DNA from 4 places in the Methylomonas sp. MED-D genome. Region 4 is predicted to be linked to each of the others. Evidence: riboswitches for the same ligand, from Rfam matches in the RefSeq annotation. Region 4 holds a riboswitch; each other region holds the start of a gene.
What was found. A riboswitch is a leader RNA that binds a small molecule or an ion and turns the genes downstream of it on or off. The one in region 4 is predicted to bind cyclic di-GMP.
Positions count from the first base shown of each region.

Region 1 (4,700 bases), 1.6 Mb from region 4:
CATCACGCCCTCCTGAATCGGCGATAGCCGTTGATACCGATACCGGCAATCCCCGAAGCGAAGAACCAAACCGCCGAAGGCAATGGAACGGCGGCCACTTGGCCGCAACCGCTATAGGCACCCACGCCTAAACAAAAATCCCCCAAATCGGCCAAGACGGTATTTTTCAAAAAGAACGCGTTTTCGGGGGACAGTAATAAATCGCCGCTGAGCATCCAATCGCCGGCACTGCTGTACTGCAACCGCAAATTAGCCAATTCGTAAGCCACCGCGCTAAACGAAACGTTATTCTGCAAATACCAGCCGCCCGGCGTGCCCGAAACGCCAAAGGCATCCCACATGGTCTGCCGCGCCTCCGGGTCGTATTTCAGCGAGTAATCGCCGTTCAGCAAGGTGCCGGAAAAGCTTCCTCGAAACATCTCGACGCCGGTCATGCCCATCGTGCCGGTACCCGCCAAGGTGTCCGAATCGATTGAGAAGTCCGGCGTCGTGGCTTGGACGTTGCGGCCGGAAAGCTGACCGCTGGGGTTGCTGGCACTGACGGGGGTGATGTCGTGTACCAAGTTCACGGCTGAAATTTCGACACGCGTCGGATTATTGAAGTAAAACGACGAATCGGTGCGAACCGTGTAGTCGGACTCGATGGTGTCGAAATATTGCGCCAGAAAGTATCCCGGCTGGGTCAACGAGCCGAAGTTGGAGAGCGCTAAAGCATCGCGGTCCAGATTCATCGTGAAGGTGCCTCCGGAATTCGCGTTTAACAACGCGGCATCGGCCTGCGTAACGAATCCGCCGGCGACCAGCGCGAAAACCGTCGAAACCACGGTCAAGTATTTTGATGTTTCAAGGCGATGGCATGTCATCGAAACCTCCTGTTAACTGATATCCCGATCAAGCGGATCTGTTGCGAAAACCGCTCACGCCCATGCCGATTAAGCCGGTCATAAACATCCAGACGGCGGCCGGCAGCGGGACCACGGAGGTTTGAAAGCTGAAGGTACCGATGCGCGCATTAGCATTGCGGGCCGGACCGGCCCCAAGATGATCGAATCCCCAACCGTAACCCAACTCGCCGCTCAAAGACAGCACGTTTCCGTTGATCTCGGAAACCACGTTAAACAACTCGAAAGCCACCGCTTTAAAGCCGAGGGTGTTGTAAATGACCCAATCCGAACTTTCCGGCGTTTTTAGCGCTTCCGCGGGATTATAGGTCAGCGTCATGTCGCCCATTAATACCCGGTTAGTGGGGGGCGTGACATCCACTCGATAGCGCAGGCCGCCGGCCAGGCCGATAGAGCCCGACGCGGTGCCGGTAATGTCGTTAGGGTCGAACGTGAAGGTAGTGGCGCTATTGTGCCGACCCGACGGGTTGTCAGCCACATGCGCGCCATTGACGGTAAATTTCAATCCGGTGGCCGGAATTTCGTTCGCCGCGTAATCGGTCAGATCGACGGGCGTATTGTAATCGCGCAACTCTTCAAAGGTTTTTGAGGCCAGCGAAGCGTCGTAGTATTCCTCGACGTATATGGATGGCGCAGCGGTCCTATCCAAATCGATACCGTTCTCGAAAGCGTCTCGATCGATATTGATAATCAGCGAACCTCCGGATACGGTAGCGCCATGCGCGGATGTCGCGGCAAGGGTTAACGACAGCACGATCAGGTATAGAAATTTCATGCGTATTCCTTGAAAAAAATTGGGTTTCTAATAAGTCGCTTACCGGCCAAGTTCAGGCTCTACCCCCGTCCGTTAACGGAAAGCAAAGCGCCCCGCAGCCTTTTGCGACGGAAGGTTGAGCGGTCTGGTAGGCTTAGGCGGATAAGCCCGATTTACCTCTGGAAGCGCCTAACAGGCCAACCAATCCGCTCCCGAACAACCACACGCCGGCCGGCAGCGGCACTGCGGCGGGCGCCAGATTGAAGGTACCCACTTTGACCGATGTGCTGCCGTTAAACAGCAAATTCCAGGAGTAACCCAAAGTGGAAAGATACAAATCGCCGCTTAGCGATAATTCGCCGTTACCGTTTACCGACTCGGTGGCATTCACCAAGCGGAACAAGGCTGGATCTTGCGCGGGGCTACTAAAACCGGCGCTGTAGGTAAAGATATTCCACGTCCCACCGGCTTTTTTCAGGTAAAAATCACCGGGGTTCAGGTAGGAGCCGCCACCGGCGGGTTCCATCCGAAATGCACCGCTCAAGCCGATTTGGCCTGCCGCCGTGTTGCTGGCATCCATCGTCGTGGCCTCCTGCTTTCTCGCGCCGTAGCTGATGGTGGTGCCATTGGCGTTCACCGGCAACGAAACGCTGAAGGTCTCGGTCTGACTGAGAGCAACACCGCCGGTCGTGTCCAGATCGATCGGCGTTGCGTTATAAGTCTCGTCCCAAAAATTGGCGATATACCAACCTTCGGAACCGCCAACGGCCGAGGTAAATGCTGAATTGTCGATGGTCATATTCGCGACGCCGCTAACGAGGGCCGCGTTGGCATCGCCTGCCGTTAACAGACCGCCGCCGAATACGCTGATTGCCAGAACGCCGGCATAGGCCGCTTTCAAACTGTGTTTGTTTAATAGGTTCATTGTTTTCCTTACAAAACGATCTAAGATTGATTTAATGGGCAAAATCCAGGCCCCGATACGGATGGAAGCGCGTCACATCCCATTGCAGAGCCCAAAGTTCGAAGGCAACCCGGCCGTCTTATTCCAAGACCCGTGGCTTTCCGGCTCCGCCTCGCGGCGGATGTGGCGAAATTGCCGCTTCCGTGCGGCATCGCCCGAATCCTTGAGCGAGGTTTTCCTAGATTTCCGGCGGCTTTTCCGAACGGCGCAAGATGCCGTCATTGGGCAGCCGCCAAGGCTCGAAACCCAACGATACTGGCTTAGAGAGGGCGTCGCGAAACGCAAACCCGCCGACATAAACCTATCGTCATTTCCCGAGTTGCTGATCTAACAGCAAAGACCAGGCCAATTAAAAAGTCATTGTTTTACAACGACTAACATTTTTACCGACGGCCAAACAAACCCAAACCACGTGATTTGCCTCAGCAACTGCGTGAAATCACCTATTCAAACGATTTGCCGGTATTTGTAACAATTGAAACCTAAGCCGCGTCGAATCAACGGGCGGAATGCGCCAGCTCCCGGTGAGTCGCACGGACCTCCATGGATTGACCGATCCTCAATCTTCCACCCATTTAAACCGCAGCGCGGCGGTCGTTAGAAACAACAGCGTCATCGCGGCCAGGCTCATCAACGCCGGTGCTATCTCGGCCAAACCGGCGCCGTCGATCATGACCGCGCGAGCCGCTTGCAGCATGTGGGTTAGCGGGAAAATCAGCGTCAGGTTCTGCAACAGCGCCGGTGCGCCTTCCAGCGAAAACCAAACCCCGGACAGCAGTATCATCGGCAAGGTCAGCAGGTTCAGGATGCCCAAGGCCAACTCCTCGCTACCGGTCCGGCTCGCCATCAACAAACCTAGACTGATCAAAGTTACCGAACCGAGTACCGCTATCAGCGCCAACAAGGCATAAGCCCCCTGCACTAAAAAGTCGAACAAGACGTTCATCGCGACAAATTGCAGCACGACCGCCAGCATCAACAGCCCCAGCCGGCTGACGACTTGCGCCGACAGGAACTCAAAAGCGTTGACCGGCGAGGCTTTCAAGCGTTTAAGCACGCCGCTTTTGCGATACCTGACGATCGTAAATCCGACTCCGAACAAACCGCCGTGCATGATGTTGATGGCTAAAATGCCGGGCAAAACCCAATCGAGGTAGCGTACCCGCCGCCCGGAAACCACTTGCTTTTTCCAGGTGGCGGCTGGATCGCCGGCCAGCAGGACTTTTTCCAGCAGATAGCCCTGCCCGGAACTGTCGTTTATCCAATACCCGTTTTCCGCCCCCCCTTGCACCACCATATCCAGTTGATGATGCTGGAGTTTGGCTAACGCCTTATCCAGTTCCGGGTAGTCGATGAATTGCAGATATTGGGTGGTCTTAAACGCGGTAATCTGCGAATTAGCCTCGCCGGTCACGCCCACTTTAAACAGCGCGCTGTCCTGATCGTCGAATATCGCCGCTATGCCGACGATCAAAATCACCGGAAACACGAAATTCCAGATCCAGGTGGCTTTGTCGCGGATCAATTCGATATTGCGGGCTTTTAGCAATGCCAAAAAATGCTTCATCTCAATTTCTCAAGGAGTGGCCGGTTAATTTAAGAAACAGGTTTTCCAGATTCGGCGTGGCGACCGTCAAGCCTTCCAGCGAGACATGCAAGCGCGTCAATTGGGCGATCGCCGCTTCCACATTGGCGGTGACGAACTCGACCGTTTCGGCGCCGGCAGTCACCGCGAACGGCAAGCCCGGAATGTCCGCCAGGCCGCTGGCACTCGGTAAACGGATCAGTACGCCGTCGAAATGCTCCTGCAATAGATTCTGTGGCGTGTCCTGGACGATAATCCTGCCTTGATCCATGATGGCGATTTCGTCGCAAAGCTGCTCCGCTTCCTCCATGTAATGCGTGGTCAGCACAATGGTCTTGCCGCGCGTTTTAATCTCCCGAATCAAGCTCCAGAAGTTGTGGCGCGATTGCGGGTCCAGACCGGTGGTCGGTTCGTCCAGAAATAAAATGTCGGGATCGTTGATCAAGGCGATGCCCAGCAACAAGCGTTGCCGCTGACCGCCGGACAATTTACGGG
Region 1 covers NZ_CP189965.1:1,031,948-1,036,647, reverse strand. Annotated here, with positions in the region: gene ACQE3E_RS04590 (sialidase family protein) at 1-3, opposite strand, end outside; gene ACQE3E_RS04585 (hypothetical protein) at 3-863, opposite strand; gene ACQE3E_RS04580 (VPLPA-CTERM sorting domain-containing protein) at 892-1,677, opposite strand; gene ACQE3E_RS04575 (hypothetical protein) at 1,811-2,581, opposite strand; cyclic di-GMP riboswitch class I at 2,682-2,758, opposite strand; gene ACQE3E_RS04570 (ABC transporter permease) at 3,180-4,187, opposite strand; gene ACQE3E_RS04565 (non-ribosomal peptide synthetase) at 4,189-4,700, opposite strand, start outside.
Region 1: another riboswitch for cyclic di-GMP. It lies ahead of ACQE3E_RS04575 (hypothetical protein); the one in region 4 lies ahead of ACQE3E_RS11750 (hypothetical protein).

Region 2 (4,700 bases), 1.1 Mb from region 4:
GACCGCTTCCTAACCTTGTGGATATTTCTCGCGATGTTGCTGGGTGTGGGCATCGGCTTTGCGTTTCCGGAACAGGTGAATCGCCTGAACGCCCAGGCTTCGGTCGGTACCACCAACGTCCCGATCGCGATCGGTCTGATTCTGATGATGTATCCGCCGCTGGCGAAAGTGCGTTACGAGGAACTCGGCGACGTGTTTCGTAACGGCCGGGTGTTGGCGCTGTCGCTGGTGCAAAACTGGCTGATCGGTCCGCTGTTGATGTTCGGCTTGGCGGTCGGATTTTTAGCCGACTATCCGGAATACATGACCGGCTTGATCCTGATTGGCCTGGCCCGGTGCATTGCGATGGTGATCGTCTGGAATGACCTGGCGCGCGGCGATAACGACTACTGCGCCGGGCTGGTGGCCTTTAACAGTGTGTTTCAAGTGCTGTTTTTCGGGGTTTATGCCTGGTTGTTCGTCACCGTGTTGCCGCCGCTGTTCGGTTTGCCGGGCAGTTTGGTGGCGGTGACGATCGCCGATATTGCCCAAAGCGTGTTTATTTATCTGGGGATTCCGTTTATCGGCGGCTTCGCGACGCGTTGGCTGTTGGTAAGAGCCAAGGGCAAGGACTGGTACCAGCAGCGCTTCGTACCCAAAATCAGCCCGCTGACGCTGATCGCGTTACTGTTTACGATCGTGACGATGTTCTCGTTGAAGGGCGAATTGATCGTGCAATTGCCGCTCGACGTGTTGCGCATCGCGCTACCGTTGCTGATTTATTTCGTTGGGATGTTTCTGGTCAGTTTCGCGATGGGCAAACTGATCGGCGCCGACTACGGCCAAACCACGACCTTGGCCTTTACCGCCGCCAGCAACAACTTCGAATTGGCGATCGCGGTGGCGGTGGCTGTGTTCGGCATCGACAGCGGCGCGGCTTTCGCGGCGGTGATTGGGCCGCTGATCGAAGTGCCGGTCATGGTCGGCTTGGTGAACGTCGCGTTCGCGATTCAAAAGCGCTGGTTTGTCGGGCGCTAGTCCCGGCAGGTTTCGGCGTTCTCGCCAGCACCGGCTTTTTCGAACGATCGATCCCCCTGGAACCTCGGTTTCGGTCAATTTCTCGCAATTCGGCGTCAGCCGCCGCATGCCCTCTACATCCGGCCCTATTTATCACTGGTGATTCTCGGGCTGAGCTGGTCTAAGCCCGGACCGGCGTGCCCTTCGACAGGGCGAACGGTATTATAGGAGCCGTGTTAATAGGCCCCGCGCCGGCGGGGAAGCAAAAACACGCCATTCCCAATGCCACGGGCATCCTGACTTTGCAAGCTATAGTTTTCCCGTTTGGGAAACTCCGGTAGGCGGCGTTTTAGCGGCGACCGAGTGTTTAGCCGCGAATCGCCGATAACTGCGGTTAGCGCGTTTGCAACGCCGGGCAAAGTCAGTCCATCAGTTCTTGGTCCCCGCGACAGCGTCTAACGATTAGTACAGTTGCCCTCTCGCCGATATTCGTTTCCGGCCAATGTTAAGTCCTCCAATCGTTGAGCGGGCGGCCGATGCCGCGCGCCAAATTCGACAGTCCATGTCGGATGCGCCCAATTTAGCCTGTTAGGTACGCGGTCCGTGGCGGCAACGATTCGCCCTTAAAAAACAACGTGCTGCGGCATTCGGCGATGTTTCGGCGTATCACGCATGTAATACATTTCACGATTCTTTAACAGAGCTGTAACGGAAACTTATTGATTTGTTTGGAATAATTCGCCGCAACTGAGATGGCAGGGAGCCGCGGGATCTTGGTTGATGCGGAATTACAGGGAACAGGGAAGACCAGCGAAGGGAGCGGCAAGAGGAAGAAGGTAGGGAGTAGGTTGCAATACGGACACATGGTAGCGGGGATAGCGACACCACTCGAGGTGTTAGAAGTTTAGTGAGCAGGTAAGCGTGTAAAAGCCAAACTCGCCGCGAGGCGGGGACGGAAAGTTTCAGGTCTTGGCTTGGGTCGGTCGCCGGGGATGGCGGCGGGCGGTAGGAAGCCGACAAGCCAAGACGGCTGGGCTGTCACCTTATGTATTTTTTAAATCTTAAACATAAGGAAACCATTATGAAATCTTTAAACAAAGCCTTGTTGGCGGCGGCGATGTTCGCTGCCACCGGCGCGGCGAATGCGGCGATCAACAATACTAGCGCCGCCACAGCCGAGGCCTATTTGTCGGTTTACGACAAAAGCCAAACCTTGACGTTCACGCTGGATTTGGGGTTGTTGATGAGCGATCTGATCGCCAACGTCAACAACGACAGTTATACGCTGAGCTACGATTTGAGCCTCAATGACAACTGGAATACCTTCGCCAGCGGCATGGATGCCTCTCAGACCAAGTTCGCGATTGCCGTCGGTTACGGTTCCAAGCAGTTGATCACCGGCATGACCGAGATCGCTAAATACAACAGCTTGCAACAATCCACAGTCCCTGGTACTGCGATCAAAAACCATGCAAACCAGATCACTACCGGTCAAGTCAAAGCTACCCCTGGTGCTTCCGCCAGCGACTATGCCGCGAATCTGAGTTCACTGGTGTCTGACGCAGACACCCCGAATACCGGACAACACAATGACTTCAACAGCATCTTCGGTACGGTCAGCTTGGCCCAAGCCAATATCGCCTACGGTACCTCCGGCGACTTCTGGTACTACAACGGCACTCAAGCCCATACCCTGGCCGCCGGTAAATGGACCCTGGCCGGCAATCTGCTGAGCTTCGGTCCGGCCCCGGCCAACGTGCCGCTGCCGGCCGCGGTTTGGATGTTCGGCGCCGGCCTGATGGGCATGTTGCGCGCGACTCGCCGCAAATACGCCGCCGCATAAGCGGTATTCGGAGCGGCGTTGGCGCCGCTCCGGTTTTCACGATTGATAACTCGAGGAACTACCCATGAAAAACTTAGTATTAGGCACCGCGATCAGCGCTCTGTTGGCCGCATCAGGTGTGCAAGCCGCGACCGTCAACGATCCGATTCCGGTCGACGGCAACAACCTGCCCATCATTGATGCCAGTCAAACCAACGTGTTGTATCTGTCCGGCGCCTCCGCGGCGGTCAACTTCATCGAAAAACTGATCACCGATTCATCGGTACCGGCCGCCGATAAAGTCTGCGACACCACTAAAAAAGTCTGGAAATACAAAGATAGCCTGACCGGTTCCGACCAAAACGCTTATTTGTGCACTCGCGCTACTACCAACAGCAATGTGCCGACCAACAAGCCTTACATCTTGGTCTACAAACGTAGCGCCGGCGGTTCCGCGTTCGGCGTCAGCCCTATCATCGCCGAAGCCAACGGCGACACCGCCGCCGCCACGATCGAGTATTTGAAAATCAGCTCGGCTTGCACCTCCAATACCTTGCCGGTCGCCGGTTCGACGCTGGGTTTGATCACCTGCCCTTACGACTTGGCCGACGCCAGCAAATACAGCACCCACATCTCCGACTTCGGCATTTCCGACGTCGACCCGGGGCAATTTATCGGTAACAACGCTCCGGTCGGTTATTCGGATGTAACATCCGACGATGTCGCTAAAATGACCGTGAAAAGCGCTTCGGCGGTGACCTTCGGCGTGCCCGTCACCAAAAAACTGTATTTTGCATTGCAAGCCGCCCAAATCGCCAACGGTTCCTTGGCGGGCTGCGCGGTTGGTGCCGAAACCGAGGCCTGCATGCCTAGCCTGAGCTCGGCTCAAATCGCATCGATTCATGCGGGCAGCTGGGCGGACTGGAACCAATTGAAAGTGACCGGTTCCACCGGTTTGTACGATTGGGTCCAAGCCAATGCCGCCGCTTACTTGCCGGGTTCCTCGTTGTTGCATACCTGCCGCCGCGAAAACGGTTCCGGTACCCAAGCTCAATCCAATATCAAGTTCCTGCATGATCCTTGTACTTCGGCTGCTTCCGCGACGGCTCCGGCTTCCGACGCACTGGCCTTGGGTTTCGGCGAAGGCGACGGCTATCCGATGATCCACGAGAACAACACCTCGGGTTCGGTCGGCAACTGCTTGGACGAGCTGAACGACGGCAGCAACGCCGCCAACGGTTTCGATAACACCTACGGTGTGCGCTGGGCGGTCGGTATCCAGTCTCTGGAGAAAAAGACCGCCGTATCCAGCAACTTCCGTTTTGTTAAAGTCGATGGCGTAGCGCCGACCCTGGCTAACGTAGTCAACGGCAAATACAAGGACTGGGCGGAAAACACTTTCCAATATTGGACCGACCACTTTTCCGACGCTAACCTGAAAAAACTGACCAACGCGATCATTACTTCAGCCGGCGCGCCGGAAGTGATGGCGGCGCTGAACGCCGGTTTCACCCACACCTTTACCGCTACTCCAGGTGCATTCTTGGCCGTACCGACCAGCTTCGCTCCCGAAGCCAACGGTGCGTTTAACGCCAGCCGTCCGGTCAATCCATACAGTCATGCGACAGCAGCCGCATCGACTAATGCCTGCCGCGCACCAACCATTTACAACAACGGCGATGCCAAACTGTAAGGGTTGATTAGGGGCAATCCCGAACCAGGTCAGGGACGACCGCCTTAAAAAGTGACCGGGGCAGTCGCGGCAACGCGGCTGACCCGGCCGCTTTTTCGGTTTTAACGCGATTGCCGTTTTCGGGGCGACGCGGCCGATTCGTAGTAGGCCGGTTGCCGGTGCGAATGCCCGCCGCGCGTCACCGGTTTG
Region 2 covers NZ_CP189965.1:1,522,035-1,526,734, forward strand. Annotated here, with positions in the region: gene arsB (ACR3 family arsenite efflux transporter) at 1-1,017, shown strand, start outside; cyclic di-GMP riboswitch class I at 1,916-2,039, shown strand; gene ACQE3E_RS06860 (VPLPA-CTERM sorting domain-containing protein) at 2,078-2,839, shown strand; gene ACQE3E_RS06865 (hypothetical protein) at 2,904-4,511, shown strand.
Region 2: another riboswitch for cyclic di-GMP. It lies ahead of ACQE3E_RS06860 (VPLPA-CTERM sorting domain-containing protein); the one in region 4 lies ahead of ACQE3E_RS11750 (hypothetical protein).

Region 3 (4,700 bases), 730 kb from region 4:
GTTGATGACCGCGATTATCATGTCCGGCCGCACCGGCGCCGCCTATGCGGCGCAGATCGGCACGATGCACGTCAATAGCGAAATCGACGCATTGAAAACGATGAATCTGGACCCGATGGCTTTTCTGGTACTACCCAGAATGCTGGCCTTGATTATCATCATGCCTTTGCTCTGCTTGTATGCCGATTTGATGGGTATCGTCGGCGGCGGCTTGGTCACCGTGAATTTTTTCGACGTGTCGTTGACCGAATATCTTGACCGCACCGCCAGCGCGGTCAAGATGAAGGACTTTATCATCGGTTTCGTCAAATGTTCGGTGTTCGGAATTTTGATTGCGTTGTCCGGCTGCATGCGCGGCATGCAATGCGGCCGAAGCGCGTCGGCGGTCGGCGATGCCGGGACTTCCGCGGTGGTGACTGCGATCGTATTCATCGTGGTCGCCGACTCGGTGATGACCATAATCTGTAATCGCCTGGGAATTTAGCGATGGCCGATGCCTGCATCACGATCAAGGATTTGACGATGACCTACGGCGATTTCGTGATTCAGCGCAACCTGAATTTCACGATCAATCGCGGCGACGTGTTTGTCGTGATGGGCGGCAACGGCTGCGGCAAGACCACGCTATTGCGGCACATGATAGGCTTGAAGGCGCCGGCCGCCGGCGACGTATTCTACGGCGATCAAGCCTTGTGGGCCGCCGATCCGGCCGGTCGCCAGCGCATTCTGCAGCGCACCGGCGTGTTGTTTCAGAGCGGTGCCTTGCTCAGTTCGATGACGTTGGCCGAAAACGTGGCGCTGCCGATTACCGAGGCGACCCGTCTGCCGGCCCGGAAGGTCCGCGACATCGTGTCGTATAAGCTGGCGCTGGTGGGTTTGGCCGGTTTCGAGGATTATTATCCGTCCGAGTTGAGCGGGGGCATGCAAAAACGCGCCGGTTTGGCTAGAGCCATGGCGCTGGACCCGGAAATTTTGTTTTTCGATGAGCCGTCGGCCGGCCTGGACCCGATTACCGCCAAATTGCTCGACGACCTGATCCTCAGTTTGAGTCAGGCCTTGTCGGCGACCGTTGTCGTGGTGACCCACGACTTGGATAGTATTTTCCTGATCGGCAGCAATTCGGTGTTTCTCGATGCCGAAACCCATACGATGATTGCCGGCGGTCCGCCCAAGCAATTGTTGGCGGAATCCAAAGATCCCAATATCGTGCGTTTCCTGACGCGCGGTGATGCCTCGGTCTCCCGGCAAGCCGGTGGCCGTAATCGGAGTAATCTGTGAGCAAGCAAGCCAATCCATTGGCGATCGGTTTGTTTTTGACCGGTGCGCTGACTTTGTTGACGATGGGCGTGATGATTTTCGGCGGCGGCGATTATTTCAAGGACAAAAATCGCTTCGTGATCTTCTTCGACTCGGCCTTGAACGGCTTGAACGTCGGCGCGCCGGTTAAGCTGCAGGGCGTGCAGATCGGCAACGTTAGCGAGATTTCGTTGGTGATGGAAACCGACACCGACCGAATCTACAAACCGGTGGTCATCGAAATCGATCCGGCCTTGCTGCGCAACACCTCGGGCGAAGAGAGTCACGGCCACACCAAGAAACAGCAACAGGAAGCGGCGCAACGGATGATAGAAGCCGGCTTGAAGGCGCGATTGGAAACCCAGAGCTTGCTGACCGGCTTGCTGTATGTCGATTTGAATTTCTACAGCGACAAGCCGATCAATCTGGTCAAACTGGATTATAAAAATTTGCCGGAACTGCCCAGCGTGCCGACTACGGTCGACGAAATCCGCAACACCGCCGACGAAATCATCAACCGGGCCAAGCAATTGCCGGTCGAGGAAACCCTGAAAAATCTGTCCGATACCTTGACCGAAATCCGCAATCTGTTGCAGTCGGATAACACCAGGCAATCGATGACCGCCTTGGCGAAGTCCTTACAGGAAACCCAAAAGTTGATGGCGACGCTGAACCGGCAAACCGAACCCTTGCTGAGCAACGCCAACGGCGCTTTGACGGACACCCGCGCCACGCTGCGGGATTTCAACCGGGAATTGCTGCCGGTGTTGCGCGCCGCCGAACAAAGCCTGGCCGCCGCGACCCAGGTTCTGCAGGAATCGCGGCACGCGCTGAATGCGGTCGAGACGCTGGCCGACGCCGACGCGCCGCTGAACCAGGCCTTGCTGGAAGTGCGCAACGCCTCGCGTTCGCTCAAAGACTTGGCCGAGGGGCTGGAACGCCAGCCGCAAGCCTTGATTTACGGCAAATAACTTTCCCACTCTTTGCGGCACCCTCGTTTCGCCGGTCCCGCTGAAACGATGTTTTCCGGCGTCAGTCCGGTTTTAGGCATCAATTAATCTTAAATTTAATAAATTATGTTATACGCCGCGAAGTGCATTGGGCATTTGCGGTAGGAATATTAATTTTAATTTTGTTTCAATAACTTAGCTTATCTATAGTTGAGATTAATTGAGTGAAATCACTCAGTAAAAAATAGGCGAATGGGTTTGTCCGTTTGCTTTTCATGCGCCCCGTCGACCGCAGTCGACGATGTTCAGATTCTCTGTGTACCCCGGTTTTAGCAGTGATGACTCGGTTCTGGACTCCAATAGCGCCACCGACAGCCGGTCACCGTTTCCCGGTTTTAGCGAGGTATGGCTGGCACACTAACTGCTTGAGTCTGTTCGCCGCACCGGAAATTACTTTCGGAATCAGCATCTGGACAGTGTGCCGGCAAGAGCGGATCAGGAGAGGCCGCGAGAGTCGAGCCGAGTTTAAGGTGCGGTATCGACGGTAAATTTGCCACATCCGCCGCAAGACGGAGCCGGAAAGCCTTGGGTCTTGGTTCAAGACAGCCGGGTTGCCTCTCGAACGAGAGTAAGCGTCGGTTCGAAGCGTTCGAATCGGCTACCGAAAATCTATCTTTCAAGCCTATAGGAATTAAATATGCAATTTCATGGATCAAAAAAAATGACGTTAGGAAAAACCTGGTTTGCCGCGGCGGCGCTTGCGGCGACCAATCTAGCCAACGCCGGTACCTTGAACGGCGGTGTGTTCAATATCGCATTCAACGACCCAAACGACTTATTGGCCGGCTTGAACTTGGGAGAAGGTTCGATTACCTCTTACTACGTCGCCAATTTTTTCGATAAGGCGGTGGCCGACACCTTGACCGCGAACGATATGGTCGCGACTCCGACGAATACCTATCCGGCGCCGAACATATTAAGTTACGACGTGAATCCAAGCAGTTTGGCGGGCACCGGGATACCGACCGGTTATATCGGCGGCAGCGGGCGCAGTAATCAAGCGACGACGTTGACTTGGGCGTCCGATCAAGACCATCTGCTGAACGCCTCCAGCTTGACCGCGAGCGGTCAGGTCGGTTTGGATGGCGTGTATATGACGCGCGGTAGCTTTACCGGCACGCTGCTGTCCGGCGACTACAAATTCTCTTATATCGCCGCGCGAAACAACGGCACCAACACCGGTTGGACCTTAACCAACAACGTCAGTTTTGCTTCCAATACCTTCGACACCCGTAATATCAGTATTACCACCGACGGCGATAGCCTGGCCTTTACCGGCGAGCTCTGGTGGTCGCCCAACACATCGGCCTTTTTATTCGGTGGCGACGGTTCCAATTCCGCCGGCATGGCCGGCACCTTCAGTCTGATTTCGCCGGTTCCCGCCGCCGTTCCATTGCCGGCCGCCGCGTGGTTGTTCGGTAGCGGTCTGTTCGGCGTGCTGGCGTCGCGGCGTCGCAAGTCGGCACCGCTCGCCGCGTAACCGGCAACCCTGACCGGGCGCAATATCCGGACGACTAAGTCGTTCGGGTATTTTGCGCATCGGCTCTCAACGGAAATGACTTCCTCTGGCAAATTTATGCATATTCAAATGATAGGGTCGCGCGCGCTCGTTGCCGCGGCACTGCTGGCCGCGTTATCGCCGCCTGTTTCCGCCGCCACGGTTTCCGGCGGTACCATGGTGGTGAATCTCGATCGAGACGCGCTCGCCGACGCAATCGCGATTGACGCGACCGCCGCGCCTTCGATGTACTTGGAGGAATTTTTCGACGCCCCGGCCGCGAATAGCCGCACCGCCACGCAAATTCTCGAAGATCATATCGTGCCGGGCGTCGCCGAAATTCCGGCTAAGAACCTGACGTTTTCAGTGAACGGCACGCATGTCGCCAATCTGACCGGGCGCCACGCAAAACCGACCACGATCGAATTCGATCCGGCCAATTTCGCCTCGACCGTTACCGGCGTGATTGGTTTATCCGGCGTGTTTCGGTTCCGGGTCGATACAGGATCAGAATTCAATCGCATTTTATCCGGCGACTACGCGCTGGAATACGACGCCGCCAATATGGATGGCGCATCCGGCCGTTCCGCATGGTCCTTGTACAATCATGTGTCGTTTCGCTCCCAATCCTATAATTTGTTCAATGTCGTGCTGGATATTCACGACGGTTCGCTGGATTTGAGTGGCGAACTGGGTTTGGGCGAAGGCTATGACCATTTGTTCGGCACCCGCGATGCTATCGTCGGAAATTTCAGTTTGCATACTTCGGTGGTACCGGTTCCGGCCTCGATTTGGCTATTTGTTTCAGGTTTGGGCGGTTTGGCGCGCATTGGCATGCGGAGGCGCCAACTATGACGCGCGTTTCCGCGATGGCGTGGTTAAGTAGTGCGGCGTGG
Region 3 covers NZ_CP189965.1:1,920,286-1,924,985, forward strand. Annotated here, with positions in the region: gene ACQE3E_RS08520 (MlaE family ABC transporter permease) at 1-484, shown strand, start outside; gene ACQE3E_RS08525 (ABC transporter ATP-binding protein) at 487-1,278, shown strand; gene ACQE3E_RS08530 (MlaD family protein) at 1,275-2,267, shown strand; cyclic di-GMP riboswitch class I at 2,789-2,865, shown strand; gene ACQE3E_RS08535 (PEP-CTERM sorting domain-containing protein) at 2,968-3,786, shown strand; gene ACQE3E_RS08540 (VPLPA-CTERM sorting domain-containing protein) at 3,895-4,659, shown strand; gene ACQE3E_RS08545 (hypothetical protein) at 4,656-4,700, shown strand, end outside.
Region 3: another riboswitch for cyclic di-GMP. It lies ahead of ACQE3E_RS08535 (PEP-CTERM sorting domain-containing protein); the one in region 4 lies ahead of ACQE3E_RS11750 (hypothetical protein).

Region 4 (4,700 bases):
TCGCTGAACTGGGTGTAGTCGGATTGCGTCGTGTCGAAGTAAGCGACCAGAAACTCACCGGGCGCGCTGGAGCTGCCGCCCACCAGCACCGCCAAGGCCTCTCGGTCGTATTGGGTCGTAAACGTGCCGCCCAAATCGGCGTGCAGCGCGGTTGCGTTGGCCAGGGCCGGCATGCCGGCGCTCAACGCGGCTATCGCCGCCGCGCTATACCAGCGCGCTACTGACTGCTCGATGCGCTTAAACATGGCTAGCCTCCGAACCGAATATGGTCATTCGGCGGCCCTTGCCACCCAGAACCGCCAAGCCAGTGCCGAACAGCCAAATGGCACCGGGCAGCGGAACCGCGCTGACTTGACCGCATCCGGCAAAGCTGCCCGCGCCTAAGCAAAAGTCGCCGACATCGGCCAGCGCGCTGCCCCTCAGCATGCTGGCATTTTCCGGCGACATCGCCAGATCGCCGCTAAATTGCCAGTTATCGGCATCGATCCAGCTAATACTTAGGTTGCTGAAGTCGTAAACCGCCATCGTGAAATAAATATTGTTGTCCAGATACCAACCGCTGCCACCATGGTTTTGGCGAGCGGCATCGAAACGTACCGCGAAATCACCGTTGACCAAGCCGGCGCCGTTGGGTGGGTAGTTTGGCGCGAAGAAGCCTTGGACGCCCGCCAAACCGACTTGACCGGCGGTGCCGCCGGCCAGGTTTTCGGTATCGATGTGAAAGTCCGCCGACGTGGCTTGTTGAAAGCGTTGCGCGGCTTGACCGGCAATATCGCCGCCGATCGCGGTAATCGTGAAGGATTGGTTCAGCGCCGGAATTTCGGCGGTAGCGACTTGGCCGACCAGGGCGCCGCCACTATTGGCGGGATCGGTCGGGTCGGCCGCCACCGCGTCCCAATATGTGCTGAGGTAATAGCCACCGGCGTAAGGTGCCAGCGCGACAGCGTCCAGATTCATTGTAAACGTGCCGGAGTTCGGCGCGTTTAGAACCAAGGCCATCGCATTCGGCGACAGCGCCAACGCGGCAACCAAGGGTAGCCCGAGGCGGATTCGGTAAAAAGGCAAAATAGGCATCGCGATTCCTGTAAAAAACGTTGAGCAAGCGCCGCGCCGGCACAATCTGTCGCGGCGCTCTGATCGAACCAGCAAAAAGGTTGGCTTAATCCGCAAGGTTCTTACGGCGCGTCGCACCGACCAAGCCAATCAGACCACTACCGAACAACCAGACGGCGGTTGGCACGGGTACCGCCGCCGGAAGGTTCATCGAAAGGCTGCCGACGACTGCGTCGGTGGCGGAAATCCCCAGGAACGATCCCCAGGTCAGGCCGAATGGGCTGGGATACTTATTGCTGCCGCTTCCAAAAATCAGGTCGCCACTCAAGGTCAGTTCGCCGCCGGCGTTCACGGTTTCGCTGGTATTGGTCAGTTGCAAAAACGTGGTGCCCGAGAAAAATTGGTCGTAAGTCACCAGATTCCACACGCCGCCGATTTTTTGCAGACGAAAATCGTAAGGTGTCAATGAGCCGCTACTGGTGCCGGGTACCGACATGCGCATGCCGCCGCTGAGACCGATTTGGCCGCTGGCGGTGTTACCGACCTCCATCGTGGTCGCTTGCAGCGTGCGGTTGACGGCGGCGTAACTGGTCGTGGTGAAATTGGTGTTGATCGGTAGCGTCATGTCGATGGCCGATGCAACGCCGCCGACGGTATCGGCGGTAATGGCGATCTGGTTGTAGCTGGCATCAAAGAAGCTATCGATCCGCCAACCACCGGTGACGGCGGCTAACGCCGCGTTGTCGATTGAAATGCCGACGCTGCCGGTAACGAGCGCGGCTTCAGCGCTGGCAGGCGCGAGAAATCCGCCCAACATCGCGATGGAAAGAGCACCGGCGGTGGCTAGTTGCAATCGGTAACTGTGTTTTTGTGTCATGGCATGTCCTTAAAGGGTCGAAATAATGAAAATGTCTGGCCGCAAGGCGCACGTTTCCCGTAACGCCGGACCGAGTTTTCGGTCCGGCGCTGGAAGCGAACATGGCAGTACGGGCAACCCGGCGGTCTTTTGGTCCAAAGATCCGTGGTTTTCCGGCTCCGTCTCGCGGCGGATGTGGCGTTTTTGCCGCCGGTCCCGGCGGCTTCACTCTAGTTCCTTAAGTGATCCGTCCTTTAGCTCCGTGTGTTCAGGCGACCTAATAGCGGTACGCGATGTTGAAATACAGTTCGGTATCCGCGCCGGGTGCGACCCGGCCGTCGAAATAATCGAAAGGTCGATAATAATGTTCGCCGCTAAGGTTTTTGACGGTGGCCGCCAATTTCCATGCCGACGTTTCGTACCCCAGACTGGCGTCCACACAGTGGTAGCCGGAGGTCTTGAAGCGGTTGTCCTTGGATAAATAGGCGCCCGCGCTTAAATTCACGCCAACCCCGATTCGCCAACCGGGTAGCAAGGACGCCGGCAGTTGGTAATTCAACCACAGCCGCCCGGCCTGGTCGGGCACCTGAGGCAAACGGTTACCGGCCGGAACGCCGGCTTTATCGTCCTGGTAGCGCGCCAACGTGTACGCATAATTGCCAAGCAAATCCAGCCCTTCCGATAACCGCCAATTCAAGTCCGCTTCCGTGCCCTCGGCGCTTTGACCGCCGGAGGCGGTCGAGCGTAGCAAGGCGTCGCTCCCATCCGGCACCGCCACCCGTTCGCGGTCGATTCGGTACACGGCAAGTTGGCCGCGCCAAGTACCGTCGATATCGAATTTCAAACCGGTCTCAACGTGGCGCGCCAATTCCGGCAACGGCGTATCGGCAAACTCGACGAAGGGCTGGCCGCGCATACCTTCGCTGTAACCGGCAAACCAGGTCCAGGCTGAACCGATGTCGACGGCGACGCCCAACCGGGGCAACCATTTCTCGGCGTCGGTGCTGGTCGAGCGGCCGCTCGCGGTGTTTCGAAAATCGATGGACACCTTCCCTCTACGCAAGCCGGCCAGCAAATGTAGCCGATTGTAAAAACTGCCCTGCCATTGCAGATAGCCGCCGTAGGTCAGATTACCGATAAACTGGTTTGGCTGCGCCGGTTCGGGGACGGCATACCTTAACCCGAAGTTGGGTTGGGCAAGATCCACCAAACCGGTATTCGCCAAATCGGCGCCGACGAAGCCAATATCGTCGAGTTCGCCGCGGTCGGCACCGATGACCAAGGTGTGCTCGCTGTTTTCCGAGGCGAACTTTCCGGTCAGATAGCCGAGCACGCTGAACTCGCGTTGGCGTTGATACAGCTCGGCGTTAACCAGCCCCCATGCCGACGCTCCCAATGCGCTCAGCGGCCGATCGGCTATAAAGCCATCGTCGCCGAATAGCGTTTGCACCCGCTGATCGAAACTGGCTCGAGACACCCGGCTTTTCAGCGTGATCGTCCAGTGCTTATCCCAACGATGCTCGAACTCGCCCCAAATCGCTTGGCTGTCCGAACGGCTTTGGGGCGCATCGGCCGGGCCGATAAAGCTGTCCGGTGGGAGCCGAAACCGGCCGGCTAAGGTGCCGGTGGCCGGCAAGCCTTGATACTCGGTTTGCCGCCAATGCGACAATTTCCCGCGCAAGGTAAGCTTGTTACGATGGTTGTCGGTGAAGGTCAGGGCCGGATTCAAGTTGTAACGCTGGGTCTCGACCGCATCGACGCGGTTGCCGGCATCGGTAAATTCACCGGTCATCCGCAGCCAAACCCGGCTATGCAAAGGCTGATTGATATCGAAATTCGGTTGAAAGTAGTCGTGAGATCCCGTTCGGAAGCCGAATTCGCCGAAAGCCTCGGGCCGAGCTTGCTTGGAAATCAAATTCACGACACCGCCGACCGGGGCGCCCGAGCCGCCGGCGTAGAGCAGGGCGTTGCTGCCCTTGAGCACTTCCAGGCTGGCAACGTTAATCGTGCTTTCCCGGTCGCCGGGATTGTAATACTGGGTAAAGCCGTCCAGCAGTTGCTCGGAGGGAAAGCCGCGAATGAGCGTCCCTTCCAGGACCGGCGAATACAAGGGATTGCGCGCCACCACGCCGCTGACGTTGCTTAAGGCCTCGCTGACCGTGACGGCTTGCTGGTCGTCCAGCAGGTCGCGGGTAACGCCGGCGACTGTTTGCGGAATCCGTCGCACCGGCGTGTCGGTCAATGTGGCGCTCTGCATTCGGTCGAGGGTATACGAGGCGACATCGTCGGCCGGTTCGGCAATCGGTTTGCCGATGACCGTGACTGGCGGCAACGCAACCGGAGCCCGTCGCGGGTTGGTGGGGCGCTCCCCGGTCTCGAGCGTGATCGTACGGGCGTCCAGAAAGCGGAATGTCAACCGGCTGTTTTGCAATAGGGTGCGTAGCCCTTGTTCCACGCTCATGCGTCCCTTCAGTGCGGGAGCGCTCAGGCCGCGCAAGTCGTCAACCGGAAATACCAATTCAAGGTTCGACTTGGCGGCGAACTCGATCAGCGCGTCGTTCAACGACTGAGCGGGTATGTTGTAGTCGAATCCGACCGGCTCGGCCAAAACCGGTATCCAAACCATCGCGCCGCTCAGTGAAGTGACCACGCACAGCAAAGCGACTTTGTCGACGCCTGTGGCCGGCGTGGCGACTTGGTCTGAGTGGTAGCTGCGGCTGGGTGCGGGTCGGTGTTTCAAACGTCTTCCTGTTTTGAAAATGACTGTCTTCAATAAGGAAGTCGTTCGAGC
Region 4 covers NZ_CP189965.1:2,651,391-2,656,090, forward strand. Annotated here, with positions in the region: gene ACQE3E_RS11740 (VPLPA-CTERM sorting domain-containing protein) at 1-245, opposite strand, end outside; gene ACQE3E_RS11745 (hypothetical protein) at 238-1,074, opposite strand; gene ACQE3E_RS11750 (hypothetical protein) at 1,160-1,930, opposite strand; cyclic di-GMP riboswitch class I at 2,040-2,119, opposite strand; gene ACQE3E_RS11755 (TonB-dependent siderophore receptor) at 2,187-4,649, opposite strand.